DNA from 2 places in the Spirillospora sp. NPDC047418 genome. Region 2 is predicted to be linked to the other one. Evidence: riboswitches for the same ligand, from Rfam matches in the RefSeq annotation. Region 2 holds a riboswitch; the other holds the start of a gene.
What was found. A riboswitch is a leader RNA that binds a small molecule or an ion and turns the genes downstream of it on or off. The one in region 2 is predicted to bind cyclic di-AMP.

Region 1 (15,899 bases), on a different contig from region 2:
GTCGCCGCCGAGCGAGCGCACCTGGTCGGCGACCTCCGGCCGCGGGTCGGTGGCCCGGACGATCGCGCCCAGGCTGCCGGCCGCGCCGATCGCCGCGAGCCCGGCGACGCCGGCCCCCGCGACCAGCACCTTCGCCGGCGGCACCTTGCCCGCCGCGGTCACCTGGCCCGTGAAGAACCGGCCGAACTCGTGCGCGGCCTCGATCACCGCCCGGTATCCGGCGATATTGGCCATCGAGGAGAGCACGTCGAACGACTGCGCCCGGGAGATCCGCGGCACCGCGTCCAGGGACAGCGCCGTGATGGGGCGCTGGGCGAGGTCCTCCACCAGGTCCGGTCTGAAGCGGGGGCTCAGCAGGCCGATCAGCGTGGCGCCCGGTCGCAGGGCGTCCAGCCGCTCGGGTGAGGGCGGGGCGACGCCCAGCACCACGTCCGCGGCCTCCGCGTCGCCGATGGCGGCGCCCGCGGCCTCGTACCGGTCATCGGCGAAGCCGGCGCCCGCTCCGGCACCGGACTCGACGACCACCTCGTACCCGAGCTTCTGCAGCCGGGTGACGGTGTCCGGCGTCACCGCCACCCGCCGCTCGCCGGGCGCATCCTCCTTGAGAATTCCAACGATCATGACAACCACCTCATATCTCCCGCGCATCAGCGCCGTGAGCGCGCGGTACGGGGCATCGCGCCTGGTTGCCGGGGTGCCTGCACGCCGGTCCGGACGTGGACGAGCGGACGGCCGCCAAGTATCTCGGCATCAAGGTAATTCTGCCGCGAGCGGGACCGCTTCCGCTATGTACTGTGTGCCAGTCTTGGCCGCGAAAGTTGGGCACTTGCGTACCGTCCTGAAAGTGCCGTCCCGCGGGACACGAAGTCCGCGGCCCGAGATCTCCTTCGCCCGGCTCAGCCGTCCGACCTGGACACAGATCACCTGGTGAGGCTTCCGGGGTGCCGCGGGCGGTTAGGTATGCCGTTATGGGCGACGGGGAGATGGTGCCTGGGGCGGCGGCGTCCGAGCCCGGCGCCTCCGCGTCCGGGGCGCGGGGGCGTGCCGCGTTGACGGTGGGTGCGCTGGGTGTCGTCTATGGGGACATCGGCACCAGCCCGTTGTACTCCCTGCAGACGGTGTTCTCGATCGACCATGGAGCGGTCCGTCCGACCAGCGGTGACGTCTACGGCGCGATCTCGCTGGTGTTCTGGACGATCACGCTGATCGTGTCGGTGAAGTACGTGACGCTGATCCTGCGGGCCGACAACGACGGCGAGGGCGGCGTGATGGCGCTCGCGGCACTGGTGCGCCGGGTGCTCGGCGGCGCGCGGGGAGGGGCGGCCCTGGTGATGGCGCTGGGCGTGTTCGGCGCCTCGCTGTTCTACGGCGACAGCGTGATCACCCCGGCGATCTCGGTGCTGTCGGCGGTGGAGGGCCTGCAGGTGAGCAGCCCGGAGCTGGCACACGTGGTGGTGCCGGTCGCCGCGACGATCCTGGCGTTCCTGTTCGTCGTGCAGAGCTGGGGCACGCACCGGGTGGCGAGCCTGTTCGGGCCCGTCATGCTGCTGTGGTTCGCCGCGCTGGCGGCGGGAGGACTGATTCAGCTGGTCGATCGGCCCGGCATCGTGCGGGGCCTGTCGCCGACGTACGCCGCCGCGTTCATCGCCGACCGTCCCTACACCGCGTTCATCGCGATGGGAGCGGTGGTCCTGGTGATCACCGGGGCCGAAGCGCTGTACGCCGACATGGGACACTTCGGCAAAGGGCCCATCCGCCGTGCCTGGTTCGCCGTCGTGTTCCCGGCCCTGACCCTGAACTATCTCGGTCAGGGCGCGCTGATCCTGGATGATCCCCGCAACACCCAGAACCCGTTCTTCCTGTTGTTCCCCGGCTGGGCACGGCTGCCGATGGTGGTGCTGGCCACCGCCGCGACGGTGATCGCCTCGCAGGCGGTGATCTCCGGTGCGTTCTCGGTGTCGCGCCAAGCGGTCCGGCTCGGATACCTGCCGCACCTGCGCGTCCGCCACACCTCGCCGCGCGAGGCCGGGCAGGTGTACGTACCCGCAGTCAACTGGATCCTGTTCGCGGGCGTGCTGATCCTGATGCTGGGCTTCCGCTCGTCCCAACGGCTGGCGACCGCCTACGGCATGGCCGTCACCGGCACCTTCCTGATCACCACCACGCTGTTCCTGGTCGTCGCGCGGGTCGCCTGGCGCTGGGCGGCCTGGAAGCTCATCGTGACCGCGCTCGTGCTCGGCGGCGCGGAGATCACCTACTTCTCGGCGAACCTCACCAAGGTGACCCACGGCGGCTGGCTGCCGCTGCTGATCGGGATCTCGGTGTTCACGGTGATGACGACCTGGGAGCGCGGGCGCGAGATCGTCACCGCACGCCGTGCCGCCAAAGAGGGACCGTTGCCGGAGTTCATCGAGAAGCTGCACCGGGACGGGGTCCAGCGCGTGCCAGGCACCGCGGTCTTCCCCCACCAGGGCAAGACGACGACCCCGATCGCGTTGCGCGCCAACTACGAGCACAACCACGTCGTCCACGAGCATGTGGTGATCGTCTCGATGGTGTCCGAGGACGTCCCCTACATCCCTGCCGCGCAGCAGCTCAGCATCGACGATCTCGGCTATCGCGACGACGGCATCGTCCATGTCTGCGTCCGGCACGGTTTCCAAGACCCGCAGGATCTGCCCGCCGCTCTGCGCCGAGCCGCCCTGCTCCCCGGCGCCGAACTGCGCTTCGATCCAGACCACGCCTCCTACTTCCTGTCCAAGGTGACGCTGGGGCTGACCCAGGCACCCGGCATGCGGCGGTGGCGCAAGCGACTGTTCCTGGTACTGGCCCGCAACGCCGCCAATCCCGCCGGCTACTTCCGCCTGCCCGAAACGCGCACGGTCATCATGGGTTCCCAGGTCGACATCTGACCGCGCCCGAGTACCCCTCCGATGGATGCATCGGCGACCCGGTCCGGGCGCGGAGTAGCCGTGCGTGATCTGGGCGCGGTGACGGACGTGCTAGCGGAGGCTTTCATTCCGAACGCCCGAAGGCGCCCGGCGGGGGGCCGGGCGCCTTCGGGGGTGGTGGGTCTGGGGTTGGGGCTACTTCTTGGCGTAGTCGGGGTAGCCGTAGCCGACGATCTGGGAGGTGTCGCGGGTCTTCTTCTGGACCTCGTTGTTGCTGTTGCCCTCGATGGTCTTCACGGTGCCGTCGCCGTTGTCCTTCACCACAAGGCCGACGTGGTCGATGCCGCCGATGGAGCCGTTGGAGCCGTTCTTCCAGTCGAAGAAGACCACGGCGCCGGGCTTGGGCTTGTCGCCCCAGCGGTCGGTCTTCTTGAACCAGGTGGCGTGCTGGACGGTGTAGGCGTCCCAGCCCATGTTCTTCACGCCGGTCTGGGCGCCGAGCCAGGACACGAACATGTCGCACCACTGGGCGCCGTTGTAGGCCTTGACCGAGAACCCGCCGTCGCGCTGGGCGGTGGCCTTGGCGTGCGGGGTGGAGACGTACCAGTCGTGGAACTTGGTCTGGCCGGCCTTGCCCTCGCTGATGCCGACCTGCTTCTCGGCCAGCTTGATGACCTGGGATGCCTGCACCGCGCCCGGCGCGACCTTGTAGCCGGCCTTCTTGGCCTCGGCTGTGGTCATCGCCGCGTTCTTGGAGGTGGTGCTGTTGGAGGTCGTGCTCTGCTCGGCGACCGCGGCGGCGGCCTGGGCGGGGGTCTCGGCCGCGGCGCTGCCGCCGGCCAGGGGGTTGAGGACGGCGAGTCCGACGGCTCCGGCCAGGACCGCACCGGCGGCGACGCCGACGGCCTTGTCCTCGGAGGAGAACCGGGTGAGCGAAAGACGATCGAAACGACCGGTCATGCAGGGAATCTCCTTGTCTTCCATGACGCCTACCGGGTTAGCTGACGGATTCGGGCATGGAAGCAGCCCTACGGCGCGACCGTTCGGCGCGCCGATTCACCCCTGGAACACTGGGTCCCCGGCTCCGTCCGGCCGCATCGACCGGGACGGACTCGGCCTCGCACCGCATGGCGCGGCGCAGACTTTTACGGATGTATCTCAGCGACTGATCTCGGTGAGGGTGCGCGCGTCACATGGCGCGCATCGCGTGCGGATACCGCTCCGCGATCCTCGGCCGCACATCGCACGGCCGGCGGCAACGCATGGGGCGCGCTGCAAGATTCGGATAGAAGGTAAGCAACCTTCACAAGAAAAGCAAACCAAGCACAAACCTCGTTTATGCCCGCATCATGCCCTTCCAAGGATTCACCAACAGCGTCACGGCGCCGGGTGTTCCCGATCTTTCCCCGACCACCCCCCATGTGAGCTCCGCACGTGTGTCGACAGTGGTTGACGCGTGTCAAAAGTCGCCGCTAGCTTGTGGGTTGTCACGTTCGTCACACTTTGCGGGCAGGAGCTTCCGTGCCGCCTCCGACCACCGCCGTGATCGGCGCCGGTATCAGCGGGCTGACCACCGGCAAGATGCTCGGCGACTACGGCGTGCCGTACGTGTGCTTCGAGACCTCCGACCGGATCGGAGGCAACTGGGCGTTCGGCAACCCCAACGGGCACAGCAGCGCGTACCGCTCGCTGCACATCGACACGTCCAAGGAGCGGCTGTCCTTCAAGGACTTCCCGATGGACAGGTCGTATCCGGACTTCCCGCACCACAGCCAGATCAAGGCGTACCTCGAGGACTACGCCGCGGCGTTCGACCTCAAGCGGAACATCGAGTTCGAGAACGGTGTGGTGCGTGCGCGGCGCCTCGACGGCGGCGGCTGGGAGCTGGACGCGCAGTCCGGGGAGACGACCAGGTTCGATTTCCTGGTCGTCGCCAACGGCCACCACTGGGACCCGCGGTTTCCGGACTTCCCGGGCGAGTTCACGGGCGAGTCCCTCCACTCCCACGCCTACATCGATCCGCGGACGCCGCTCGAACTGTCCGGCACGCGGATCCTCGTCGTGGGCATCGGCAACAGCGCGGCCGACATCGCCGTGGAGGTCTCGTCCAAGGCACTGGGCAACCAGGTCACCCTGTCCACCCGGTCCAGCGCCTGGATCGTGCCGAAGTACCTCGCCGGACGGCCGGCGGACGAGCTCTTCCAGACCGTCCCCCACGTCCCGCTGTCCTGGCAGCGGAAGATCGCCCAGCTGGGCCAGCCGCTGATCTCGGGCCGGCCGGAGCGGTACGGGCTGCCGAAGCCGAACCATCAGTTCCTGGAGGCGCACCCGACCCAGTCGGTGGAGCTGCCCCTGCGGCTCGGCTCCGGCGACGTGACGGCGAAGGGCGACATCTCCCGGCTCGACGGGCGCACCGTGCACTTCCAGGACGGCACGTCCGAGGAGTTCGACGTCGTCATCTACGCGACGGGCTACAACATCACCTTCCCGTTCTTCGACGAGGACTTCGTCAGCGCGCGCGAGAACCACATCCGGCTCTACAAGCGGATCTTCAAGCCGGGCATCGACGACCTGGCCTTTGTCGGCTTCGCCCAGTCCACGCCCACGTTGTTCCCGTTCGTCGAGTGCCAGGCCCGGCTGGTCGCGGCGTACTGCGCCGGTCACTACCGGCCTCCGCCGGCCGCGGAGATGGAGGCGGTGATCACCACCGACGAGCAGCGGTTCACCGCGCACATGGTGCAGTCGGCGCGCCACACCCAGCAGGTGGACTATTTCGTCTACGAGCACGAGCTGCGCACGAAGGAACTGCCGCGCGGACGGCGCCGCGCGGCCAGGTTCGGGGCGCCGGCCCTGGCGGGACGGGTCTGATGGCCGCCGCGGAACGGGCGGACGGGCTGGACCGCAGGCCACCGGGCCGCGGGGACCAGCGGCGTGAGGCACTGCTGGCCTCGTTGAAGGAGCACCTGCGGGAGAGCGGCCTGGAGGCGATCAACATCGCCGACATCGCCCGCCGCGCGGGCGTGTCCCGGTCGGCCTTCTACTTCTACTTCGAGAACAAGGTGCACGCCGTGGCGTCGCTGGCCGGGGAGCTGTACGACGACATCCGGCCCGCCGCGGAAGTGCTCGTGGGCCGTGAGGGCAGCCCGCAGTGGCGGATCGAGACCGTGATCCGCCGCCTCTTCGAGGCGGTGGACGAGCACCGCCACATCTATCGGGCCGTGCTGGAGACGCGCGCGGTCAGCGAAACGGTCAGAAGTCTGTGGGGAGCGGACCGGCAGTCGTTCGTGGAGCCGGTGGCGAGCATGATCCGGGCCGAGCGCGAGGCCGGCAACGCCCCGGACGGGGTCGGCGCCACCGCACTGGCCACCGTGCTGCTCGACCTCAACGACCGTGCGCTGGAGCATGTCGTCCTCGGCGGCCCGCTCTCCAGGGAACAGCACATCCGCGCGCTGACGACGGTCTGGCTGCGCACGATCTACGGCACCGTCCCCCCTGACGCCGCAGGCGCCGCACCCGAGGAGTCACCCGGTGACCTTTGAGACGATCGGCTTCGGTTCGAGCGGTGTCGAGTGCCGCGGCTGGCACTTCCGGGCCCTGCACGACGACCTCGCCACCGAGAAGGGACGGCCGTGCGCGGTGATGGCGCACGGTCTGGCCGGCACCATGGACTCCGGGCTGGAGCCCTTCGCGACGGCGCTGGCCCGGGCGGGTCTCGATGTACTCGCGTTCGACTACCGCGGCTTCGGGCTCAGCTCCGGCACCCCGCGCCAGATCGTCTCCCCGCGCCGCCAGCAGGAGGACTACCGGGCCGCACTGGCGGCCGCCGCCGGACTGCCCGGCGTCGACCCCGGCCGGCTGGTGCTGTGGGGGGTTTCGCTCGCGGGCGGCCACGTGCTGTCGGTGGCCGCGGGCCGTGCGGACGTGGCCGCGGTCGTGGCCCTGACGCCCCTGGTGGACGGGGCCGCGGCCGGCCGGCTCGCACTGTCCGGCCATCCGAAGTCGCAGCTGCTGGGGACCACCGCGCTCGGCCTGCGCGCCTACGCGGCCCGCGCGGTGGGCGCGGAGGAGGTGATGATGCCGGTGGTCGGAAGGCCGGGCTCCAGGGCGGCGCTCACGCTCGAAGGGGTCCAGGAGAGCTACCTGGCCATCGCCGGGCCGAGCTGGCGCAATCGGATCGGCGCCGCGATCACCGTCGAACTCGGCTCGTACCGTCCGATCAAGGACGCCGCGGGAGTCGCGTGCCCCGTGCTGTTCCAGATCGCCGACTTCGACCGGAGCGCACCGCCGTACGCCGCTGTCAAGGCCGCGGTGAAGGCCCGCGCCGAGGTCCGGCACTACCCGTGCGACCACTTCGACGTCTACCAGGGCGCGGACTGGCACGCCGCCGCCGTCTCCCACCAGGTGCACTTCCTGACCCGGCACCTTGGTCCGAGAAAGTCGGCGGAGGTGCCTGCAGTAATGTCGGAAGAGCCGGAGATCCGCGACATCCAGCGTCGAGGCTGACTCGCCCTACCGGCTTCACCCCCGAGAGGGGACCGACTTGCCGAACGAGAACGACTTAAACCATTCCGGCGCCGCAACGGCGTCGCCGACCCCGGATACCGGCCTGAGCCTCGGTGTCCTGGCGCACACGGCCAAGGAGAACGAGCGCCGGCAGCCGATACATCCGCTGCATCTCCGGCGGATCGACCCCCGGCTGCGGTCGCGCATCTACCTCGAACAAGGCTACGGCGAGAGCTTCGGCATTCCGGACGAGGACCTCGCCCCGCAGGTCGCCGGGCTCCTCCCCCGCGACCGGCTCATCGCCCGCTGCGACGTCGTCCTGCTGCTCAAACCGCTGCCCCACGACCTCAAGGAACTGCGCCCGGGCCAGGTCCTGTGGGGCTGGCCGCACTGCGTCCAGGACCGGGAACTCACCCAGGCCGCCATCGACGGGCGGCTCACCCTGATCGCGTTCGAGGCGATGAACCACTGGGCGGCGGACGGCGGGTTCAACCTGCACGTCTTCCACAAGAACAACGAGCTCGCCGGGTACTGCTCCGTGCTGCACGCGCTCGCCCTCACCGGATCCACCGGCGCCTACGGCCGGCGGCGCCGCGCCGCCGTCATCAGCTTCGGTGCCACCGCGCGCGGCGCGGTCACGGCGCTCAACGCCCATGGAGTCCACGACGTCCACGTCCTGACCCACCGCGGAGTCAGCGCCGTCGGCTCGCCCATCCACTCCGCTCAGATCGTCCACTTCGACCGCGACCCCGAGAACCCCACCCGGACCCTCGTCCCCACCGACGACGGCCCGGTCGCGGCGGCCGCCTTCCTCGCCCGGAACGACATCGTGGTCAACTGCGTCCTGCAGGACACCGGCGCCCCGCTGATGTTCGCCATGAACGACGACCTGCCGCTCTTCTCCCCCGGCACCCTCGTCGTCGACGTCTCCTGCGACGCGGGAATGGGCTTCGAATGGGCCCGCCCGACCACCTTCACCGACCCCATGTACACCGTCGGCGACAACATCCACCACTACGGCGTCGACCACAGCCCCTCCTACCTGTGGGACTCGGCGACCTGGGAGATCAGCCAGGCGCTGATACCGCACCTGTCGACCGTCCTGAAGGGCCCCGCCGCCTGGGACGCCGACAAGACCGTCCACCGGGCCATCGAGATCCGCGACGGCGTCGTCCAGAACCCCGCCGTCCTGGCGTTCCAGCACCGCTCTCCCGACTACCCGCACCCGACCGGCCGGGACTGAAGGCGGCTGGGTCGCGTCAGGGCCGGGCAGGCGGGCGGCGGTCAGCCGGGGATGCGGAGGGCGAGGAGCGCGACGTCGTCCTCGCCGCTCGGCTCTATGCGCTCCAGGAGCTGGTCGCACAGGTCGGGCAGGGGAAGCTGGGCCAGGTGGGAGCCGTGGCGGCGGAGGCTGGTGAGGCGGTCGGCCAGGTCGGTGTCGTGGGTCTCGATGAGGCCGTCGGTGTAGAGCAGCAGTGTGGACAGCGGCGGGAGGATGCGGGCGCCGTCGGGGCGGATCCCGGTGAGGTCGGGGTCGCCGAGGAGCATTCCGTGCTCTTCCAGGAAATGCGTGCCGCCGTCGCCGGTGATCAGGAGCGGCGGTGGATGGCCGGCGTTGCACCAGCGCAGCCGCCACCGTCCGCCGGGGGCCTCTTCGACGCGGCCGAACACACCGGTGGCCAGGTCGGCGTCGCTGACGGCGGCCATGACGCCGTCCAGGCGCGCCAGCACGGCGCTGGGCGGCGCGGCCATGTCCCAGGCCAGGGCCCGGAGCATGTTGCGCACCTGGGCCATGCGGGCCGCGGCCTGCAGGTCGTGGCCCACGATGTCGCCGATGACCACTCCGATGGCGCCGTCGGGCAGGGTGAAGGCGTCGTACCAGTCGCCGCCGATCCAGCTGACCCGGGCCGCGGGGACGTACCGGGCCTCCAGCCGCAACTCGCCCGGCTGCGGCAGCGGGGTGAGGAGGTTGCGCTGCATCGCCTCGGCGGTGTTGCGCTGCTCGGCGTACAGGCGCGCGTTGGCCAGGACCAGGCCGGTGCGGCGCGCGACGTCCTCGACGACGAGCCGGTCGTCCGGCCCGTAGCCGTGCCCCGGGCGGGAGTAGCCCAGCGTCAGCGCGCCGTAGGTCTCGCCCCGGGCGGCCAGGGGGGCGATGATCGCGCTCTGGGCGTCCATGACCTGGAAGAGTTCGCGCTGGGCGGCGTCCAGCGGTTCGTCGGAACGCACGTCGGCCGCACCGCCGACCACGACGGCCGTGCCGCCGCGCAGCACCTGGGCCAGCGGTCCCCGCGGTGCGCGCGGGAGCGGCGGCAGCGGCCCCTCGAGCCGGGCGATGTCGGCGGCGGAGAGTTCGTGGTGCGTCGCGGCCACCCGCTCGACACGGCCGTCGCGGACCAGCAGATCGACCTCGGCCCAGTCCCCCAGCGCGGGCACCACGAGCCGGACCAGCCGCCGCAGCGCCTCCTGCTCGTTCAGCGTGGACGACAGCACCGTCGTGATCTCGGCGACCAGCCGCAGCCGGGAGATGGCCCGCCGCACCCGCCCCCTCTGCTCGCGCCGCTCGCGCTCGGCCTCGATCCGGTCGGCGGCGTCCTGGAAGACGATGACCAGCCCGGCCACCGCCCCGTCCGCGGGTCCGGTCCGGCCCGGGTGCGCGGTGGAGATCGGCGCGGACGACCAGGAGCACGTCACCAGCCGCCCGTCCCGGTGGGCGAACCGCTGGCCGTCCCCGTGGTCGGGGGCGCCGGTGCGCAGCCCGCGCAGGAAGCGGCAGTCCCGTTCGGGCGGGACGCGCCCGTCGGCGTCCCGGTGCAGAAGCCCGTGCATCGGCCTGCCCAGCACCTCGTCGCGGGTGTAGCCGAGCAGTTCCCGGGCCCGGGGGTTCCACGCCGTGATCAGGCCGCGCTCATCGGTGGCCAGAACCCCCGAGTTCATCGCCTCCACCAAACGGTCATGAGTGGCGCTCGGCCGATCGTTCACCTGCCCGGTCATGCTCATCCCCTCGATCGGACACCGGACCCATTCCCCTCGGCACACCCCGGACACTCCACGCGCGAGCCGTCCACCGGAGGGGCGAGCGCGTAGACTCATCGTGACGAGGGTCTTCTCGATGCGGGCGGCCAAGCCTGCATCCCCTGGTTTCTCTCAAACCGGGCGCTCCAGCCCAGACAGGTCCGGCGCCATGACGCCGCAACGTGTCGATGCCCGTCGGCGCACACCACCGGGCCGAAGCGACCCGCGGCACCCTGGCGCTCGCACGCACCGACACCGGGTCGCGTCCAGTGCGGACCTGCGGACCGCGGCCTCAGGGCCCGGCCACCGCCCGGCCAGAGAAGAGAGCGGGATGACGACATGACCGGCGACGAACTACCGGCGACCGCCTGGGGCCCATCGGGCATCTCCCGGGGCGCGGCCGACCGGCAGCGGCTGGACGCCTCGTTCGACCTGATGGCGGCGGTCCTGAACGGGACCGCCCTGCCCGGCCTGCTGAAGCTCGTGACCGAGCGGGCCCGCTCCATGGCCGGCGTCCCCCTGGCGTTCATCGCCCTGCCCGCCGAAGAGGCCCACACCCTGCGGATCGACATCGCGGTCGGCGTCGGCAGCGACCGGATACGCGGGCTGACGGTCCGGCGCGGGCGGTCGATGCTCGGCCGGGCGTTCAACTCCCGCCGGGCCCTGTCGGCGCGGATCGTCACCGACCAGACGCTCAGCGCCCTGCCGGCCGGGCCGATCCTGATCCTGCCGCTGGACAACGGCGAGGGCACCCGCGGTGTCCTCGCCGTCCTCGGACGGCCGAACGCCGAGCCCTTCAGCCCCTCCACCGCCCGCCAACTGCTGCTGTTCGCCGACACCGCCGCCCGCCTGGTCCAGCTCTCCGAGGACCGCCGCACCATCGCCTCGCCGGACGAGGCGTCCGCACGCATCATCGCCCTCCGGCCCCCACCCACACGCATCTGACACGGTCCGCACACCTCCGTCCGGCGCGTCCGGACGGGGGTTGTCCTCGGTCCTCGTGTGGCCGGGTGCTGCCGGGGTACGGCCTGCCTCCTCCCCTTGATTCGCGGAGGAGGTCCCGTGGCCGAGCAGACCGACAGGGAAGGCGCCTGGGCGCAGAGGGCCGAGGGCGAGCTGCCCACGCGCAGGAGCCGGGAGGAGATCGAGCGGCGCCTGGCCCACGGGTTGCAGGGCGCCCCCACGATCAAGGACCGGACCATCTCGACCTTCGCCAGGGGCGAGATCCCGCATTTCGCCGGCGAGACCGGAACCTTCCTGAAATGCCCCTACGTCGACGACGTCCACGCCGTGGGCGACGCCGAGGTGGCCGTGTTCGGCGTGCCGCTGGACGCCGGCGCGACCTACCGTCCGGGCACCCGGTTCGGGCCGCAGGGCATCCGCCGCTGCACCGGCCTGTTCGGCACCTACAGCTACGAACTCGGCGTGGACCTGCGCGAGCAGCTCAACATGGTCGACATCGGTGACGTGTTCACCATCCCCGGCAACCTGGAGAAATCCTTCGACCAGATCAGCCAGGCGATGTCGCACGTGGTGTCGCAGGGCGCCTTCCCGGTCGTCCTGGGAGGCGATCACTCGATCGGCTTCCCCACCATCCGCGGCCTGGCGCCGCGCATGGACGGCAACGTCGGCATCATCCACTTCGACCGGCACGTGGACACCCAGGAGACCGACCTCGACGAACGCATGCACACCACCCCCTGGTTCCACGCCACCAACATCAAGAACGCCCCGGCCACCAACCTCGTCCAGATCGGGATCGGCGGCTGGCAGTCGCCGCGGGCCGGCGTCAAGGTGGGCCGGGAGCGGGGTACCACGATCATCACGGTGGGCGACGTCGAGCGCGTCGGCGTGGAGAAGGTCGCCGAGACGGCCCTGGAGATCGCCTGGAAGGACGCCGACGCCGTCTACCTCTCCTTCGACATCGACGTGATCGATGCCGGGTTCGTGCCCGGCACCGGCTGGCCGGAGCCCGGCGGCCTGCTGCCCCGCGAGGCGCTCAACCTGGTCCGGCTGGTCTCCGAACCCGGCCTGGCCGGGATCGAGATCGTGGAGTGCTCGCCGCCCTACGACTGGGCGGAGACGACATGCCTGATGAGCAGCCGCGTCATCCTCGACAGCCTCGCCGTGCAGGTGCGGGCCGGCAAGCTGGGCCGCAAGCCGTCCACCTCGGGCCGGACCGCGTGGGGCCCCTACCCCTCGTGATCACCTCGCCGCGCGCACCCGGACGGTGGCGCGGTGACGGGGGCGGGAGTCATCGGAAAGGGTCGGTGGAGCCGCTCGGCCACGATGGCGGTGGGAGCTCGGTCGCCGGTGGACGGGGAAGGCGGTACCTGCCGCCGGTCGGGCGCGCGTCGCCGGGCCCGGCCGTGCCCGGCGTGTTCACCGCCGGCGCGTACCCGTGATCACCGCCTTCCCCGGATGCCGGGACGTCCTCGGCCGCCTCGCCGGCGGCGGCGCCCCGGGAGCGCAGCAGCGCGGCGAGCGCGGTGGTGATCGGGACCGCGGCGATCAGCCCGAGGGTGCCGGCGACGCTGCGGACGATCTCGGTGGCCAGCGCCGGCCCCGCCAGCACCTCTCCCAGCGGCTGGCTGCCGATGCTCAGCAGGAGCAGCAGCGGCAGGGACGCCCCGGCGTAGGCCAGGACCACCGTGTTGATCACCGAGGCGATGTGCGCACGGCCGATCCGGGCCGCCGCCCGGTACAGCTGGGCGAACCGGTAGGCGGGGTTGGCGCGCGCGAGTTCGGTGACGGTGGCGGCCTGGGTGACGGTGACATCGTCCAATACGCCCAGCGCACCGATGATGATGCTGGCCAGGAGCAGGCCCTGGCTGTTGACGCTGTGGCTGAGGTCCAGGTTCAGCGATGCCTCGTCGGTGATCCCCGACAGGTGCGTCAGGTTGATCGACACCGTGGCCAGCACCCCGGTCAGGGTGAGGCTGGCGATGGTGCCGATCACCGCGATCGAGGTCGCCATGGTGAACCCGTGCGTCAGGTACAGCACCGTCAGCATGATCGCCGCCGCGCACACCACGGCCGCCAGCAGCGGCGGCCGCCCGGCCAGGATCGCCGGGATCAGGAACTGCAGCAGCAGTACGAACGTGACCGCCAGGCCCAGCAGCGCGGTCAGCCCCCGCAACCGCCCGAACGCGACCACCGCCAGCGCGAAGGCCGCCCCGACCAGCCACAACGGGGTGGACCGGTCGTGGTCGGACAACTGGTAGGGACTCACCTCGGGCATCCCGGATTCCTCGGGGGCCGCAGCGGCGTCGGGTGTGTGCAGCAGCACCACCTTCTGCCCGGCGGTGAACACCGCGGAGCCCGGCCCGCTGGGCAGTTCGGTGCGCACGACCCGGCCGCTGCCGGCACCCGAGGTCAGCTCCACCCGGGCGGTGCCGCACCGGCGCGGATCGGTGGGCGGAGCGTCCGAGGCCGGCTCGCCCGGCGGCGCCGCCCGCACCGGCTCGGGGCACGGCTTGAGGTCGACGCCGACGATCGTGCCGGTCACCTTCGTCAACCCCGACCCCGCGGCGGCGGGCGCCGGGGGCTTGTCCGGCCACATCCACAGCACCGCCGCCAGCGTCACCACCGCGACCGGGACGATGACCGCCAGAACCGCGATCCGCACCGGCCGCGAAGCCCTGGCCGCCCCGCCGTGAGCGTGGCCGCCGTGCCCGTGATTGCCGCCCATCCCTGGCCGCTCCTTACCGTTGTTCGCCGTACTGCGCACTGGTCCGGTCCGCTGAGACGGGCACCACCGCGACGCTCACCGGCGGTTGCTGGGACACAGGGCCGTGGGCGGATACCAGTGCCGGGACCTTACTCGAAACGAGGGTTTCCCCCGGCCCAAGCGATGCGCGACCCGCGCCTGCTGCCCGATGGAGTGACGGGAGGTGGGGAAGATTCACTCATAATCGCGCAAGGTCAGTCACAAAAGCTCATGCGGAGGCGGCGAAGGTCATCGACCGGGCAGACCGTGATCGGCCGGGGCGGGGTCGGCGGCGGCCGGGTCAGCCGGCCGCGCGCAGGCGGCGGGCGGCCTCCTCGGGCAGCACGTCGTTGATGAACGCGCCCGCGCCCGTCTCGCTCGCCGCGAGGTACTTGAGCCTGCCCTCCGCCCGGCGCGGCGTGAAGATCCTGAAGGACAGGTGCGCCAGGTCGGCGTCCCTGCCCGCCGGGGCCTGCTGCAGGTGGGCGATGTAGGGGGCGGGCGCGTCGAAGAGCCGGTCGAAGCGGCGCAGGACGTCCCGGTACAGCACCATCAGCTCCAGACGCTCGCCGGGATCCAGTTCGGGGAGCCCGGTGACGTGCCGGTACGGGTAGATATGCACCTCGTACGGCCAGCGCGCCGCCTCGGGGACGAACGCGACGAAGCGGTCCGAGCGGGCGACGACCCGTTCCCCGGCCCGCTCGGCGGCCACGATGCCGCAGAACAGGCAGGAGCCCCGCTCGGCCCGGTGGCGCCGCGCCGTCTCCAGCGCGCGCGCCGCGCTCGCCGGGACGAACGGGTAGGCGTAGATCTGGCCGTGCGGGTGGTGCAGCGTCGTGCCGATCTCGACGCCGCGGTTCTCGAAGACGAACACGTACTCGGTGCCGGGGCGGCGGTTCAGCTCGGCGGTCCGGTCCGTCCAGGCGCGGGCGACCGTCTCCAGCCGCCGGTCCGGCAGGCGCGCGAAGGACGCCCCGTGGTCGCTGGTGAAGCAGACGACCTCGCAGCGGCCGCCGGCGGGCGGGCCGCCGAGGGACGGGAACCGGTTCTCGAACGTGACGACGTGGTAGTCGGCGGCGGGTATCTCGCTGTGCCGCCCGCCCGCCGACGGGCAGAGTGGGCATTCGCTCTGCGCGGGCAGGTGCGTGCGGTCCTGCCGGTGCGCCGCCATGACGACCCACTCCCCCGTCACCGGGTCGAGCCGCAGCTCCGAGCTCGGCCGGTGCGGGGGGAGCGGGCGCAGGTCGGGCGCGGACCGGTCGTGGCCGGGCTCGTCGTCGAAGTAGATGAGTTCCCGCGAGTCGGCCAGCCGGACCGGCGTGCGGAGGGAGCTGAGGGTGTCCAGGACATCGTCTCCGGTGTCGAAATCGGTCATACGGCCCGCCACGGGCGGCCCGTGCAGCGCTGGACGGCGCCGGCGGCCGCGATGAGCCGCGCCTCGGACGCAGCGGCCCCGGGCGCAGCGGACTCGGGCGCGGCGGACTCGGGCGCGGCGGACTCGGGCGCGGCGGACTCCCGCGGCGGCACGGGATCGAGCGACGGCACGGGATCGAGCGACGGCACGGGATCGAGCGACGGCACGGGATCGGGCGGTGACACGGGCTGCTCCCGGCGGGATCTCCGGTGGGCGGCGGGCGGCCCCGGGGTAAGTGGGTCTGCGCGCCCGCCGCCCGGTCGGGGGGCGGAACGGATCAGTCGGCGGCCAGGAGGCGTACGGCCTTCGGAGACCCGCCGGCGCCGGGATGCTTGACCATGATCGAGACCCTTCCGCGAACCAGGCT
Region 2 (15,899 bases):
GTTCTCGCTGCGGGGCAAACCTCGTCTTCGAGGTCGCGGGGTCGAAGTTTCCGAGCATCGGGATGCGCGCCGTTCACCACGTCCGGCCAGTTCTGCGTGACGAATTGGGTGGAACGCGAATACAGGTCCTCTCGGGCGAGGCGGCGTAAGGCACCGAACAGATTCTCGTTGATCGTGGTGAGCTTGAGGATTGTGCGGACCGCTGCGCTGCGTGGCTGAACCGGAATCAATCGCATCTCGGCGGCGACGGTCGCCTTGGCCAGTTGGGCGTACTCGTCCAGCACATCCGGTCTCAGTTCATGGCCGAGCAGGCGCAGCGCTGCAAGGACGTCTGTAGCGTCGTCCAAGGCGGCGGCATCAGGCCGTACACGCCAGGCGCGGGCGGTGAGAAACGCGTTCAGCCGGCCGCGGGCATGCCGCCACGCCTCGTCATCATGGCTCAGGCCGGCGCCGCCGAGCGGCACGAGGTCCTGGGCGGTGGCGAGCACGTCGGCGGAGCCTCGGGCCGGGTCCTCGATCACTTCCAGCAGCGCACGGACGCCGTCGAGCGTGAGTCCGACGACCTCGGTGAGGACGCGGATGAGGCGAAGCCGCTCGACATGGGCGGGAGCGTAGTCGATCTGATTGCGGTAGGTCGCGCGGCCGGGAGGCAGCAGCCCCCTGCGCTTGTAGTACTTGATGGTGGGGATCGACAGACCGCTGCGGGCGCTGAGTTCAGTCATCCGCACTTCGCTCACCTCGTCACGCGCGCGGTCCGGTGGGGACCGCCCGCGGAGTCCGGCCCCGCCGCGCGGATCTTCGCGCATACGGAGGCTCCTACAGGTTGTAGGAGAACTATGGACGATCTCAGCGTGAATGGGGAGGCCCGTCGGCCCCCCATTCACGGAATCTGCGAGCTGCGGTCGGCTACGAGCCGCGGATCAGCGACCGGAATTCGGTGTACTTCATGCCGTTGACCTTGGCGACGTCGGGCACCTCGCTGAAGGTGCGGACGGCGCCGCCGCTCACCAGGTAGCGGCCCTCGGGGGAGAGCAGGACGTTGCGGCCGTCGGCCCGCTTGCCCTTGAGGATGAGGACGTACTGCTGCCCGGCGCCGTAGGCCGGGTCGTCATCGATGTTCGCCGTGGCACTTCCCGTCTGGAACACGGTGAAGGTGGCGGGCGTGCGGCCCTTCAGCCTTTCGACCGTGCGGAAGGTGACGGCCCGAGTGGGGATTCGGTTGACGCCGCCCGGTTCGCCGGCGGCCGGGACCACGATGTCGGCCCCCGGTCTGACGTTGACGACGGTGGCCCGTACGGCTTTGGAGCCCATCCGGGCCGCCTGGCGAACGGAGCCGGCGCGGTATCGCCAGCTGGCGAAGTACCGGGTCCCCGGAGTGGCGGTGGGGCCCTGCGCGCTCGCCGTGCCCGCGAAGCCGTACATGCTGTTGATATCGTTCCAGTTGTGCGGGACGGTGGTGGTGAGGTTGTTGTAGTAGCTCAGCCCCATGCAGCCGTCATTGGAGTGATCCAGCCCGAAGGTGTGGCCGATCTCCTGGCAGAAGATGCCGAGGATCCGGCTGGCGCCGGGATTGTAGGAGAGGTTCACCTCAGCGTGCGCGTGGGTGATGTAGCTCCCGCTCGAGTCGACGATGGTGGCGAGGCCGCCCCATCCGGTGTTTCCGTAGTATCCGTCGGCGACGCTGATGTCGCTGTGGGATCCGGTGCGGGGGAGCGACAGCACGGTGTGGCCGTCCCAGTCGTTCAAGGCCTGATTCGCCAGGCTCGAGTTGGATGCGGAGTTCCAGACCTGGATGGTGGAGCGGTTCCACTTCCAGTTGCCCCACTGGTGGGCTGAGGCGCTGTTCGTGTTCACGAAGACGAGCGGCATGCTTACCGCAGCCGTCAACGCGAGGACTTTCGTGGGCCGTCGCAAGGGATCCTCCTTCGACGTTTGGCGGGGGGCTTGGGAGTTCGATCAGGGAAAGCCGCGCGCTGCATTCCCCTCACTTCCCGATGTCTTCTGGACATCGGCCGCATGTGGCGAGCGGAAAGTAACCCCGCTGTTTCGGCGGTGACAAGGGGCGGGTTTGCGGGTTTCCCGGCTGACTTCGTGAACTGGGAGATCAGGGCGCCCGCCGAGCGGGTAGTCGATAGTCCGGCTATCCGTACCACCATGACGCCCCTGCGGCCGCGCGGGCCGTCGCGTCTCCAGCGGCCATTGACTACTAGGCCGCCTAGTAGCACTCTTGAGACATGACTGTCTCATCAATGCATACTTGGCGTCTCGGTCCGGGGTTGGGATCGATCATCGCGGGCAGCGGCGCGGTGTCGCTCTTCGCGACGTACTGGGACGATGCATGGCACACCGACTTCGGTCGCGATAGTGCCTGGATTCCGCCGCACGTCACGCTCTACGGTTCGGTGGCCGTCGCAGGCCTCGCGATCCTCGTCTGGGGCCTGACGGCCCTGGCCCGTCTCCGTTCCATCAGCGCCGTCCTTGGGCGGCCTCCGTTGGCGTTGGCCGCCCTCGGCGGCGGGTTTACGCTGGCGGCCGCCCCGGCGGATGCGGCTTGGCATGCCGCCTACGGCAGGGACGCGGTGCTGTGGAGCCCACCGCACATGCTCGTGGTGTTCGCTTCGGCGACGATGGCGATCGGAGTACTGGCCGGCCTTCGGACGACCCGGTCCGGACTGGTGGAGACCGCGGTCTCAGGTCTCGTGCTCGGCAGCCTCGTAATGGCGGTGCTGGAGTACGAAACCGACGTCCCGCAGTTCAGCGAGGCGTTCTATCTCCCGGTACTGCTGGCCGCCGCAATCCCGGCCGTGCTGGTCACGCGCCGCCTGGTGCCGCACCGTCACGCTGTCCTCAGAATGATCGCCGCTTATGCGCTGACGCGCCTGCTGACCACCGTCGTACTCGTGATCATGGGACGAAGCGCCCCCGACCTCCCGCTGGCGGTCATCGGGCTCGCCGCAATGGAGTTGCCTTGGCGCAGCACGTTCCAGAGGTACACCGCCGGGGCCGCCGGCGTCGCCGCAGCCGCATGGACGTCCGCCGCTCTCGGATGGACGGGTCAGTCGCCCGCGAGCGTGGGCGCAGTGGCGTTGCCCCTGCTCGCAGTGTGGCTGCTGTGCCTTGCAGCGGCACGCCGCAGGTCGCCTGTGCTCGGTGCAGCGGCGGCGGCACTGATCGGCATCGTGCTCGTGGTGAGTCCTGGTCGGCCGGCGCGAGCTCATGACCCCGGGCAGGGCGAGCCTTACGCAGAGGTGCGTCTCAGCGCTGTCACCGACAATGCCGGCGTCACGCATCTCGCTGTGCTTCCGGAAAGCCGCTGCAATGAGATGCAGCCATTGAGAGCAGTGGCGCGCAGGGCTGGACGGGAGGTCATCGGACGCCTCGGCCCCGTGGGCGGCTGCCGCTTCGAAGGGGCGTTGCGGTTGCCGCGCGGTGACCTGTGGTTCGTCTACGGGGAGTTCAGGACATCCGGAGGCGGAGACGCCGAGACCTGGATGCCGTTCAGGACCGGAGATAGAACGACGGTGACAATGCGGCGGGAGCTCTACCGCCCGGCCGGTGGCGGGGACGTGACAGGAGGCCAGATCGCTTGGGGAGCCGTCCTTTACGGGGTTGGTCTGTCGCTTCTCGCAGCGGCGTTGGTGCTGACACGCGCCCGTCGAAAGCCGGCTGGACGGTAGAGCGGGCGGGCCCGGGACCCCGCCCGCCCTACCGCGCGGTCCTACTGCTTGAGCAGGTTCTTCATCTTGGTGATCTCGGCGGACTGCGAGGTCACGATGTCCGTGGCCATCTGCTTGGCCGCGGGGAACTGCCCGGAGGACTGCTCGGTCTTGGCCATCGCCACGGCGCCCTCGTGATGCTTGATCATCATTTCGAGGAACGCCTTGTCGAAGGCCGCGCCCTTGGCGCCCTCCAGCTTCTTCATCTCCTTGTCCGTCATCATGCCGTCCATGCCGTGGCTCATGCCGCTCATCCCGGGCGAGGGCACCGACGCCCCCCAGCCGGTCAGCCAGGCGGACAGCTGCTTGATCTCCGGGTCCTGCGCCTTCTTGATCTCCGCGGCGAGCTGCTTCACCTCCGGAGACGAGGTGCGGATGGCGGCCAGGTCGGCCATCTCGATCGCCTGGCGGTGATGCGGGATCATCATCTGGGCGAACATGACGTCCTGGTCGTTGTGCTGCGTCTGCGAGCCGCCGTTGGACGGTGACGCGCTCGCCGGCATCGAGTGGCCGGACATCGGGGCCTTGGCGTTGTCGGAGTCGTTGTCGCCGCAGGCGGCCAGGCTGATCGCCAGGGCGGGGACGGCGACGAGCGCGAGTGCGCGCTTCATGGTGGTGGACCTTTCGTGTCGAGTGTCTGTGACTTCGGGGAGCCCGGCGCCCGCGAAGACGCCGCCGGTCTGTCACAGCCTCAGCACGCTCAGGCGGTACAGGGACGGCCTCGGTGGAGGCCGTCCTACGAGAAGGATTCGGATCCTGGTCAGGATCCGCCTCGCCACGATCACCGGCTCGCGCACGAACAGGGCGACGATCGCTCCGAGGAAGGAGATCATGGACAGTATCGCCAGGCAGACCTGACCGCCCGGATGATCCTGGTGATGATCACCGGGTTGGTCCTCGCCCGAGGATTGATGGACGGCTTTCGACGAGGATGGCGTCGCCTCGTGCCCGATGCTCATCGCCGTCAGCGGGACGCCCGCCGCTTCGGTGGGGCTCGGCGATGCCTGGAAGCCGTGCATCGCCAGGACGCAGAGCAACATGAGCAGGCCGAACGGCAGCTTCATGGCTTGCCCGCACCGTTCCGGTGACCGGTTCAGCTACCCCACCTGCCGTTCCATACCCCGTAGCGACCGTCCGCCCGGAAGACCGCCGGCCATTCCTCTCCCTGCGCTGCTCTGCCACGCCCATGGTAGCGAGGGATGGCCGGTGATCCGCCAAGGCGCCTCCCTGACCAGGACATACGTCTCCCGGCACGCTCCCGGCTCAATCGGGATCGCCTCGGTCAGAGGCCACGACTCGGTCATCGGCCACAACGACCGGCCATCGTGCGGTCGGAGGTGTTCGAGCGGATCGGCTCCAAATCGATGTAAAGGGTGTCCCAGAACGCCAGATCTTCGTCGTCCTGCAGTGTCGAGACCCGGCTCCAGAATTCGCGATCCTCTGCCTCGGCGGCGACGGCGGCCGAGATCACCGGCATGGCGGCGGTTCCGGCCTCGGACGCATCGAGGCCCGCCGGTGTGATGTCCGCGGGCAGTTCCACCGGCTGCTTGTGGTGCTTGCCGCGCTTCCGCACACGGATCGGCGGCTCCGCCGGAACGCGAGCAGCGATCGACTTGCCCGCCGCCAGCGCGGCCGTACCGCAGACCGCGATGGACAGCAGCCCTCCCAGCAGGACGTCCGGCTGGACGAGCGGCTGGTCGCCGGCCGCCTTCGGGCTCGCGCCCTGAGAGGTGACCGCCGTTTCGGGGCGCGTCGCCTCCGCGCCCTTGGACTCGGATGCGGGAGCCGCGTGCTTGGGGACGTAGTTCGTCTCGTCTTCGGTTCCCGGCAGCGGCTTGCCCGCCACTTTGACCTTGCCTGGGTAGCCGTAGCCGACGACGTCGCTGACGTCGCGCGTCTTCCGTTTGAGGTAGACGCCGTCGGTGTTGGCCTCGATCGTGCGCAGGGACGAGCCCTTGACGCTCTCCACCAGGCCGACATGGCTGATGGCGTCGATGTCCTTGGAGTCGGACCAGGCGAAGAACACCAGCGCACCCGGCTCGGGCTTGGTGCCCCACGCGTCCTTCTTCTTGAACCACTCGGCGTGCTGGATGGTGGAGGCGAACTCGCCCGCCCAGTCCTGTGTGTCGGTCTCGGTGGCGGCCCAGGCGAGGAACATGTCGCACCAGGGGGCGGTGGCGTAGTAGTCGTCACCGCCCTCGTAGGTCTTGCCGTACCAGTCGCCGTACTTCGTGTAGCCGCCGGCCTTCTCGCGGTATCCGAGTTCCTTCTTGGCTACTTCCAGCAGCTTCGCACCTACGGGATCCATCGGTTCTCCTTGACTCCGCCTGCCGGGTTAGCTGACGGGTTCGGGCCAGGAGCAGGCCCTACCGCGCGCGGCGGATTCACCCCAGGAACAGTGGGTCCCCGGCTCCCGCGGCGCTGGCGCGCCGATCGGGATTAGGCGGTCGGTCCGCGCCCCCCAGGCCGGGGAGTGGATCACGAACCGATTACGATGCAATGTAGTAGCACGTTCGCCGAGATGGCAACGCGAGGTCAAAGCCGACCACGGATCAGCTGCCTGCGGGCCGGTGTCTCCGCGCATCGTCGAGTGTCAGTACTGCCTGTTCAGGACGACTTGCATGCACCTGCCGACTTGTCGGGCGGACACGGCCAGTAGAGCTGAACCGGCCGTTCGCGGTCCGTCATAGCTACTATTGAAGGTAGTAGCCCTAGTTGATGTGCGGCTACTTGATCGTGGCCGGCGGCTGGCGTCGACGCAGCATGGCGGCTATCGTCACCTCCGACGCATCGTAGGAGATGGTACGCGAACCTTGCGGGAGGTCCGGGTGTTCAAGCCGAGCGGCCGCACGGTTCCCATAGTGATCGGCATTTCGGCGGTGACCACACTGACCGCGGACGTGGCGGTCCTGGCCGTCCGCTCGGCATCGCAAGCGCCTCCGGCCACGGTGGCGCAGGCCGGTGCGGCCCGGTTCCTGGCGGCGGGGCGTCCCGAACCGTCCTCAGCAGGGCTCGTCGCCCCCTTGACGTCGCGGCTCGCGCCGCACCTGCTCGTGGCCGCACCACGACCTCTCCCGCCCTCGGCGATCGCCAAGATCGCCGAGATGAAAGGCGTACGCGGAGTCGAGACGGTCGATGCGGCACAAGGCCGTCTCGCGGGCAAGTCCGTGACCGTCTTCGGCGTCGATCCTTCGACCTTCCGGCGCTACACACCGAAACCCACCGCGGAATCGGACGCGCTCTGGCGCAACGTCGCTGCAGGTGACATCGCGGTCTCCTTCGCACTGGGGACCGACGGCGGGGTGTCCCTCGGCAGCCAAGCGGCGCTCGACGGAACCGCTGGAAAGACCAGCCTCAGAGTCGGCGCGCTCGCCACGATGGGGATCGGTGAGGTCGACGCCGTGGTCTCGCGTCCAACCGCACGCACCCTGGGCATGGCGGAAGGCAATGCGCTGCTCATCAGCGCCGGGAAGCGCGACCTGACGAAGCTCACGCGGAGCGTGCGCAGGCTCGTACCGCGCGGGTCCAAGGTCGTATCCCTCGCCACCAAGAGCGGGACTTCCCCGGGCGCAGGTGCCCAGCTCCCGGACGCTCGCGGTCAGGTCTTGACCGCACTCCAGATCCGCACGGCGATCAAAGCGTCCGAGAGCAAGCTCGGGATGCCGTACGTCTGGGGCGGGGAGTCGGACGCCGAGGGCGGCTACGACTGCTCTGGAATCCTGCAGTATGCCTTCGGCAAGGCCGGTGTCCGGCTACCGCGGGTCGCCGACGACCAGGCGAAGGCCGGCTGGCGGATCCCGTTCGAGAAGGCCCGGCCCGGTGATCTGCTCACCTGGGCCCACGACCCCACCGCCCCGGGATACATCTCCCACATCGCGCTCTACCTCGGCGATGGAAAGATGCTCGCCGCACCGAGGCGCGGCACCGTCGTGCGCATCCAACCGGTCTACTTCAGGAACTTCCAAGGGGCGATCCGCATCAATCCGCGCCTCGCCGCCCGGCTGGCGGGCTGACAGGTTGGAATTGGATCTCACCCTGCCCAGCCGAGCTGGTCAGCGTTTCGAGCGCGGCCAGGATGCGCTAGGGGATTGGCGCTCAAGCGAAGAACCAGATGTGTATGGTCTCGGCATTAGCTCCCTGTTGCCGCCGGTGAGCGTCAGGTGGTGACCCTTTCATCGGCACGGGCCAGTGCGGAGGACGGCGAACAGCGGCAAGGAGCGGCCAGAGATGGGCGGTAACCACGCACACGGCAGTCACGCTCACGGCGGGCGGTCAGGGCTTCGCGGTCGGTGCGGATCGCGGTGCTGGCGGTCATTGTCCCGGTCGCGGTGGTGACGTTGGCGGCGGTGCTGTGGATGTGGCGGGACAAGCCCCCGGCGCCTGCCGGCGCGGGGCCGGCATTGAAGCCCGGCGGCCGACGACCGAACTCCCGCCGCCCTCGTGGCGAGGCGGGTCGAGCGCCCCTCTCCCATAGCGGCACGGCCGTCCCTCAGCGGCCGGAGTGACCCAAGGCTGCGGGCCGCTCCACCCAGCCTCGGCCTCAGTGCCGTGCCGGCGCCCACCCGTAGCGGACCTCACCCCTGCCCGGTTCGGCTGGTCAGCGTGTCGAGAGCGGCCTGGATCCGCTGTCCGGCCTCATCGGCGACCGGACGCAACTCGGGCCGCTCGGGGACGGCGACCATGACGCCTGGATCGAGCGGCAGCAGAGTCCCGCCCTCAGGCAGAGCGCGGACGACGACGTTGCACGGAAGCAGCAGACCGATCTCACGCTCGACGTCCAGAGCGCGGTGGGCGAGTTGGGGATTGCACGCACCAAGGATGAGGTAGTCCTCCATGTCCTCGCCGAGCTTGCTCTTAAGAGTGGCGCGGACGTCGATCTCGGTGAGCGTGCCGAATCCCTGGTCGGCGAAGGCTTCCTTCACCTGGGGAACTGCTTGGTCGTAGGGAAGGTCAAGGGTGGTGGTGCGCGCGTATTCCATGTCATTCGTCCACTGATGACGACCACGAATGCAGCATCCACCGGTGGCCAGCGGCTTGCTGCTGGTGAGCCGCGCCCGGGGGTGGGCGGTGCTACGTGCCCTCTGGCGTGACCACGGGTGGTTCCGACCGTCGTCAAGTTGTTGGATCGGCGTCGTCTTGCGGGAGAGGCAGTGTGCCGTGTGTGTCCTGCGCGTCGGCCACGGCCTCGCCGATGGGCACGAACTTGTGGGTGACCTGTGTGCCTTGAGCGATGACGCCGCTGGTGAGGACGGTGTTGCGGTGGCGCAGGGCCCCGTTGTCCCGGAGCAGGTCGTCAACGTCCCTTCTCGCTTTCGCCAGACGCTTCGTGAGTCGCAGGTGAACGAAGAGGCCGCCTATGGCGAGGCCGGGGATGAACCCGGCGAAGGAGGGCAGCCACAGCGTGGACGCCGCCGTAGCGATCATGGCGACCGTGGCCGCGATAACGCCGATGTGCTTCTCCAGCCAGTCCAGCGAGGCGTCGACGCGCCTGGGTATCTTCACCTCTCCGTCCTCTCTATGCGATGCATTACTAGGCCGGATCGTAGATGGGTTGGGTGTCTTGGTCGAGGGTGTTCGCTGCGACGACTCATCCCTGGCGGTCGAACCAGCCGAACCACCAGAGGCTGGAGACCGCCACGGCGATCCCCAGGATCAGGTAGAAGGGGCTGTGCCCGCCCGGAAGCATCCGAGTTCGCGTGAACTGTGTGAGCAGGTTAAGCACGATGGTCAGCAGCCCCAAAGTGGTAACGAGCCAGCCGATCCATCGATGCCAGGCGGGGCGGTAGCGGGTCGGCGCGCGGCGCGCCGCCGGTGGTCGGTACACCGCCTCGATCTTGGTCTGGCGCTTGGCTTTAGGGGACATGCGTCTCCCTCCCAATAATCTACTAAGGAGCATAGTAGTTTAATGGGCGGGTGCTGTGCCGCGGCGTCGGTGGACGCCGCGGCACAGATGTTCAGCGGGCGCCATAGAGGACGTTGAACGTCCGGCCGCCGTCCCGGGACTCGTACACGCTGCCGTCCTCGGCGGCAGCCAGCAGGTGCTGGGAGTCGACGGCGGTGAACGCGGCGGCCTGACCGCCGGGCAGTTGGCCCAGGCGTTGCCAGTCGCCGTCACCTGCCTTGACATGGATCTGCCCGTCCGGGGCCACGCCGATGAGCGTCTTGCCGCCCACCACGTCCACGTGCGTCAGGACGGGTGCGTCACTGACGGTCTTGAAGGAGCCTCCCGAGTCGTTGCTCTTCTGGAGGCCTTCGGGTGTGGCCGCATAGACCTCGTCGGGACGATCCTTGTATGCGCCGAGGTCGTTCACATCGAGGCGTTCGCCCAAAGTCCAGGTGCGCCCGTCGTCGCGACTGTGCCGCACGCTCTGGGTTTGGCTGTCGTAGGCGTAGAGGGTTTGTCCCGCTTGCTGGAGTGCGTGGAAATCGGCCTTCCCGGCTTCGGAGACCGTGGTCCACGTTTGTCCGGCGTCCGTGGACCGGATCAGGCCCAGATGCGGCGGGACGTCCTTCTTCTTCATATCGTCCATCGCCGGGTGACCGCTGGCGACGAACGTGCGAGGGCCGACGATCGTGAAGCCCATCGTGTCCTGCCGGTTCGTCCCCACCCGGCTGACCCGGTCGGGGGACTCGATCTTGAAAACGCCGAAGTGGGCTGCCACGTAGACGGATTTGTCAGCCGGGTCCATGGCGACGCCGTGAATGTGCCCGATCTGCGCCTCGGCGGAGGGAGCGGGGGCCTTGGCGTCATCGGCCTCGGCGCCGCACGCCGCCAGGACGATCGCGCCGGCGATCAGGGCCAGCGCATGGAGCGGGCGTACGGCACGGGTGCGCGGGAAGCGCAGGTTCATGTCGGCTCTCCGATCAGGCCTGGTAGCCGAGCAGGGTCATCATCCCGGACTCGGCGTGGTAGATGTTGTGGCAGTGGATCATCCACTTGCCGGGGTTGTCGGCGTCGAAGTCGACGTCCAGTGAACGGTTCGGGAGGACGATCGCGGTATCCTTGCGCACCCCGGTCGGTGCCACGGCGAAGGTGTGGCCGTGCAGGTGCATGGGGTGCCACATGGTGGTCCGGTTGACGAACGACAGCCGCACCCGCTCTCCCGAACGCACCGGGTACAGCTGCTTCGGGTCGTACTTGCGCCCGTTGATGGCCCAGTCGTACTTCATCATCCCGCCGGTCAACTCCAGGCGGACCGTCCGGTCCGGACGCCGGTCCTTGAGTTGCACCGCGTCGGCCGGGCGCAGGTCGCCATATCCGACGATCTTCTTTTGAAGCTCCCGGGGCCGGGCGTCCGCGGCGGGTGCCTCGGCGGCGGTGCTGGTGCGGAGGATGGCGCGGGCGACGGCCTTCTTGCCTTCGGCGAGGGCGGTCAGCGGGAACGCCCCTGACTTCACCGTGACGATTGCGTCGTAGCGTTCTCCCATCCCGAGCAGGAGCGCGTCGGTCTCGACGGGTCGCACGGGAAAGCCGTCCGTGTGGGTGACGGTCATGCGGTGCCCGCCCAGCGCCACCCGGAACGCGGTGTCGCCGCCGGCGTTGATGAACCTGATCCGGATGCGGTCGCCCGGCTTGGCGCGGAAGGTCTCCGGCTCCTTGGCCAGCCGGCCGTTGATCAGGAAGTACGGGTAGCGGACGTCACCCGCGTCGCCGCCCAGCAGCTCGCTCTCCGCGCCCATGAGCATGTGCCCGCCCACGCCGGACGAGCCGGGCGCGGGAGTCTCGGTCTGGTCGCCCATGTCCATGCCGGGCATGGCCGAGTGGTCGCCGCCGTCCATGCCCATGCCGCCCATGCCGCGGCTCAGCTCGGCGAGCACCTGCTCCGGGGTGCCGGTCACGTCGTCCAGCCAGTCGTCGAGGACCACGACCCATTCGGCGTCGTAGGACAGCGGCTCCCGGGGATCCTCGACGATCAGCGGCGCGTACAGGCCGCGGTCGAGTTGGGTGCCCGAGTGCGGGTGGAACCAGTACGTCCCGGGGTGCGGGGCGGTGAACTCGTACACGAACTCGGCCCCCGCCTTGATCTCGGGCTGAGTGACGCCTGGGACGCCGTCGTCGTCGTTGCGCAACGCCAGTCCGTGCCAGTGCACCGTCGTGCCGGTGGGCAGCCGGTTCGTCACACGGGCGCGCACTACCTCGCCCGCCTTCACCCGGATCTCTGCGCCGGGAAGGCGCTCACCGTACGTCCAGGTGCGGACGGTCCGCCCTCCGAGGTCGACCGCACCTTCACTCGGGATCAGCTGGAAGTCGCGGACGGCAGCACCGGCTTTCCGGCGGGCTGCCTCCGCTTTGCGGACCTCCGCGCTGTTCGGCGAGACGTAGCCGGACTTGCTTTCCGTGCCGCCGCATGCGGCGAGGGTGGCGCCGCCGGCCACCAGGAGTCCCGCGCGCAGGACAGAGCGTCGATCGATCGGTTTCATGATGTGAGGGCCTCGCATTCAGTCATGCGGATGGAAGGAGATCGGGCATGAACCGGGCACGTGTGGACGTGGCGAGGCATACGGAAAGGGCGGCCTCGCGACGGTCAACGGCACCCGGCCGGACCGCTCCTAGATCCGCAGAACCGCTAGACGAGTCAGGGACAGGCCGAGTCCCGGCGGCCCACGTGGATCGGGCAGACAGGCCGGTCGCAGCCGGGAGGGCTGGTCGTGCGGTGATGACTGAAGCCGCCACGCCGACCGGCGTAGCGCGATGAACAGCCCGGCGGCGACCAGTACCGCGAGGCAGACGACGGACGGATCCGAGACCATCCCGGCACCAGGGGCAGTCGCCTGGGCAACGTCGTGGAAGGCCGACGAATGCATCGCACCTGGCGATGTCTCCTGAGCGGCCGGTGTCGGCGAGTTCACGTGGTGGACGGCCATCGTCCGGCCATGGGACGTGGCGACCGCGCCGCGATCATGGTCGACCATGTGTCCGAGGGTGTGCATGGCGACGATGCCGAGGAGCACTGCACCGAGCAGGAGCGTCCACGCGAACGCACGACGAGGACCCCTCGGCCGGACTCCGCCTGCTGCCCGAGAGGGATCGGCATGCTTACGGTCGCACATCAGGAAGCACGATAGTAGATGGGCGAGAGCTTCATGACCTGACTGTCGTTTCGGGACCGAGTGCGCCCAGCGGCGTGACCCAAATCTCAGCATGCGGGGCGTGCGTCCAAGGCGTCTCCCAGGTTCTCGGTCCGGCCGCACCACCGATGCGCGTATTCTACTATGCCTCCTAGTATTTGATCTCTGGAGGTGGTTTCGCATGGTGCGGCCCACGTCATCGGTGCTGCGGGTCCGAGCGCGAACGGGGGCGGGGTGCCTGGCAGCCCTCCTGGTCGCGACCACGGTGGCGGGCGGGCAGTCGGCCGCGGCGGAACGTTCCCTCACCCAACCCAAGAAGGACCCCGCGGCACAGCTGGCTGAGCTGGAGAAGCGCAAGAAGGCCCTGGAGAAGGACTACCGAGGCCGGATCGAGAGCCTTGAAGATCTGAAGAGGAGCGCGTCCAAGGCCGCGCGGCAGGCAGGGCAGCACGAGCGTGAGCTGGACGCCGCCCGCACCCAGATTCGCGCGCTGGCGGCAAGCTCCTACATGCAGGGCGCCCCGTCCTCCATCCCTGTCCTGCTCAGTACTGACGGGTCCTCCCTTAAGGGCGCCACGACGCTGGAGTATCTGGCCCGCAACGGCGACCGGCGCATCCAGGCGGTCGCGGGCCTGGCGTTGGAGGCGGAGAAATCCCGGCGGACCGCCCAGGCGAAGGTCGACGCGGTCCGCCGCGAGATCGCCGAGCTGGAGAGCAAGCGCGCCAAGGTCCGCAAGCTCCTCGCCAAGTACCGTGCCGAGAACCCGCGCCGTGGCAGGCCCGACGGCGTCTCGGGAAAGACCAAGTCACCGTTGGTCGGCAACTACATGACGCCCCGCATGCGAAAGGTCATGCTGGAGATCGACCAGAAGTTCGGCCCCTTCCCCACGATCGGCTGCTACCGCGCCGGCGACCCGCAGGACCACGGCTCCGGACGGGCCTGCGACTTCATGGAGAGCACCGCCGGCAGGATGCCGACCGCCTCGGCGACCGCGCACGGGGACTCGGTGGCCAACTACGTCATCGACAACGCCGCACGCCTCGGCATCAAGTACGTGATCTGGCGTCAGCGCATCTGGGATTCGCGCCGCGGAGGCGGATGGCGCCAGATGGAGGACCGAGGCGGCATCACTCAGAACCACATGGATCACCCGCATGTCTCGGTGCTCTGAGATCGACCCCGGGAACCGTCGCCATGGGTTCAGCGGTGTCGGCCTGGCCGACGAAGACGGCGGTGTACTCGCCGAATCCGCCAAAGGGCGAGAACAGCGAGGACGGCCGGAACCGAGAGAGCAAGCGCTCTCCACGGGGTGACGAACGATACGAGGGCCTCACCGCCATCGCTCTGCTTGCCAGGGTCCGTTGGCGGCGGCGAGCCAGAGCCTCCGGGGGACGGACTGGGCACTTCTACACGGTTCGCCCACACCGTGAGCCGCGATCGGCGCTTGTCACCCGTCGGAACCGCGATGGCCCAGACGTCCGGTCGGACCACCATGCCGAGGGATTGACCGAGTTCCTTCCATCCGTCGGTCGGTGCGCCTCCCAAGCCGCGTACTCGGGACCAGGCCCCTCCCCCTTGCCGCCACAGAGTGAAGTCCACTCGGTCGTGTTTGAAGACGCCCTGCACCAGCAGCAGAGCTCCGTGCTGGTCATATGCGGCGGTAGGGGCCATCGGCAGCCCGTCCGCCGGCGGTCCAGACTGTGTCCTCCATTCCCGCCCATCCGTCGAACTCGCGATACGCACCCGTTGCCCGCCAGCCGCCGCCTCGGTCCAGCCGATCGTCCGCACCCCGTCGGGACGGACCGCCAGTGCGGGGATGAACAGGTTCAGCGGCATGCCCCGGCGCGGAAGTAGCCGTGGCCGTTTGCCCGCCCTGACGGCGGTGGAGGTCGTCCGGCCACCGGGTTCGATCTCGTACACGATGACGTCCTGCCTGCGTCCGGTTCGCCAGCCGGCCACGGCGGCGATGATCTGCCCGCGTGCCGTGATGGCGAGGCTCGATCCGAAGACGGCCGGGTCCCGGCGCGGCAGGCGGCGTTGTGCGAAACCGCCGTTGCCGCGCCGCCAGGCCACCATGGTTCGGGACGCGGCCGGTTCGGCGCGGCAATGCGCTTTTCGACCACGGGACCAGGTCCAGCTCAGGGCCGCGAGACCGGTCCCGGCGTCATAGGCCATGGACGGCCGGTCCAGGAAGGCGCCGCGTTCGGGGCCGGCCACCCGGCTGTAGGCCAGCTGGCCGCCCGAGAGCCGGGCGAGGAAGATCACCGATCCGGGCAGGCATCCGGGCGGACCGCTGCGCGCGGCGCCACCGGAGATCAGCAGTGATCCGTCCGCGGCGAACGCCAGCCCGGGGTCGAAGCTGCGGGCGAAACCGGGCGGACGCACGGTCCGCGGCTTGGACCACGTCCGCCCGCCGTCGCTCGACAGGGTCACTTGGATGCGCGTGGGGTTCAGGTAGGGATCGGCCGCGACGGCGATGCGCGCCGGATCACGGGGGTCGACGGCGAGTGCCGGCTCGGCCATCCGGCCGGATGGCGCGATCAGCGGCGCCGATGCGCGCGGCTGCTCCGCCGCGGCGGCCGGGAGTGGGGACGCGAGCGGGAACAGGCACCCCAGAAGGCATGACGAGCTCGTGATCGCGGCTCTCCGCATCGCCACCCCCGGCCGATTCGAGCGATATCTACTATGCATCCTAGTAGTTGCTACTACTATGCGACTTAGTAGATACCTGGTCGGAGGAGGCCGCATGTCGGATGGGCTGCGCAACACCTGGAACGAGCGAGTCGACACCTGGCATCACCACGTCACCAACTCACCCGCCTTCGAGAAGGTCCGCGACGAGGTGCTCCGCCTCGCGGACGTCCGAGCCACCGACCGATGCCTGGACCTCGGCGCCGGCACCGGTTTCCTGACGCTCCCGCTCGCCGGGCACGCCGGGCACGTCACTGCCGTGGACATCTCCCCGGCCATGGCGCAGGACCTTCAGCAGCGCGCCGTGGAGGCCGGGCACGACAACGTCGAGTCGATCGCGGGCGACCTGAACATGCTGCGCATACCGGCCGCGTCCCTGGACGTGGTCGTCTCCAACTACGCCCTCCACCACGTGACGAATCC

Region 1: linked by a shared signal. The riboswitch ahead of ABZ806_RS22725 (CHAP domain-containing protein) and the one ahead of ABZ806_RS23205 (CHAP domain-containing protein) in region 2 are both predicted to bind cyclic di-AMP.

What each region holds. Positions count from the first base shown of each region.
Region 1 covers NZ_JBEYTW010000036.1:42,773-58,671, forward strand. The annotation lists gene ABZ806_RS22715 (Re/Si-specific NAD(P)(+) transhydrogenase subunit alpha) at 1-621, opposite strand, end outside; gene ABZ806_RS22720 (potassium transporter Kup) at 969-2,912, shown strand; gene ABZ806_RS22725 (CHAP domain-containing protein) at 3,087-3,851, opposite strand; cyclic di-AMP (ydaO/yuaA leader) riboswitch at 3,863-4,019, opposite strand; gene ABZ806_RS22730 (flavin-containing monooxygenase) at 4,413-5,759, shown strand; gene ABZ806_RS22735 (TetR/AcrR family transcriptional regulator) at 5,759-6,430, shown strand; gene ABZ806_RS22740 (alpha/beta hydrolase) at 6,420-7,394, shown strand; gene ABZ806_RS22745 (N(5)-(carboxyethyl)ornithine synthase) at 7,432-8,637, shown strand; gene ABZ806_RS22750 (PP2C family protein-serine/threonine phosphatase) at 8,679-10,487, opposite strand; gene ABZ806_RS22755 (GAF domain-containing protein) at 10,749-11,354, shown strand; gene ABZ806_RS22760 (agmatinase family protein) at 11,472-12,614, shown strand; gene ABZ806_RS22765 (YibE/F family protein) at 12,664-14,100, opposite strand; gene galT (galactose-1-phosphate uridylyltransferase) at 14,420-15,493, opposite strand; gene ABZ806_RS22775 (hypothetical protein) at 15,490-15,717, opposite strand.
Region 2 covers NZ_JBEYTW010000038.1:225-16,123, forward strand. The annotation lists gene ABZ806_RS23180 (MerR family transcriptional regulator) at 1-806, opposite strand, end outside; gene ABZ806_RS23185 (zinc metalloprotease) at 907-1,887, opposite strand; gene ABZ806_RS23190 (hypothetical protein) at 2,277-3,677, shown strand; gene ABZ806_RS23195 (DUF305 domain-containing protein) at 3,719-4,327, opposite strand; gene ABZ806_RS23200 (DUF6153 family protein) at 4,400-4,780, opposite strand; gene ABZ806_RS23205 (CHAP domain-containing protein) at 5,017-6,024, opposite strand; cyclic di-AMP (ydaO/yuaA leader) riboswitch at 6,026-6,172, opposite strand; gene ABZ806_RS23210 (C40 family peptidase) at 6,545-7,729, shown strand; gene ABZ806_RS23215 (DUF302 domain-containing protein) at 8,291-8,695, opposite strand; gene ABZ806_RS23220 (hypothetical protein) at 8,829-9,218, opposite strand; gene ABZ806_RS23225 (hypothetical protein) at 9,304-9,579, opposite strand; gene ABZ806_RS23230 (F510_1955 family glycosylhydrolase) at 9,671-10,567, opposite strand; gene ABZ806_RS23235 (multicopper oxidase family protein) at 10,581-12,137, opposite strand; gene ABZ806_RS23240 (DUF6153 family protein) at 12,267-12,968, opposite strand; gene ABZ806_RS23245 (coiled-coil domain-containing protein) at 12,967-13,956, shown strand; gene ABZ806_RS23250 (hypothetical protein) at 13,986-15,308, opposite strand; gene ABZ806_RS23255 (class I SAM-dependent methyltransferase) at 15,532-15,899, shown strand, end outside.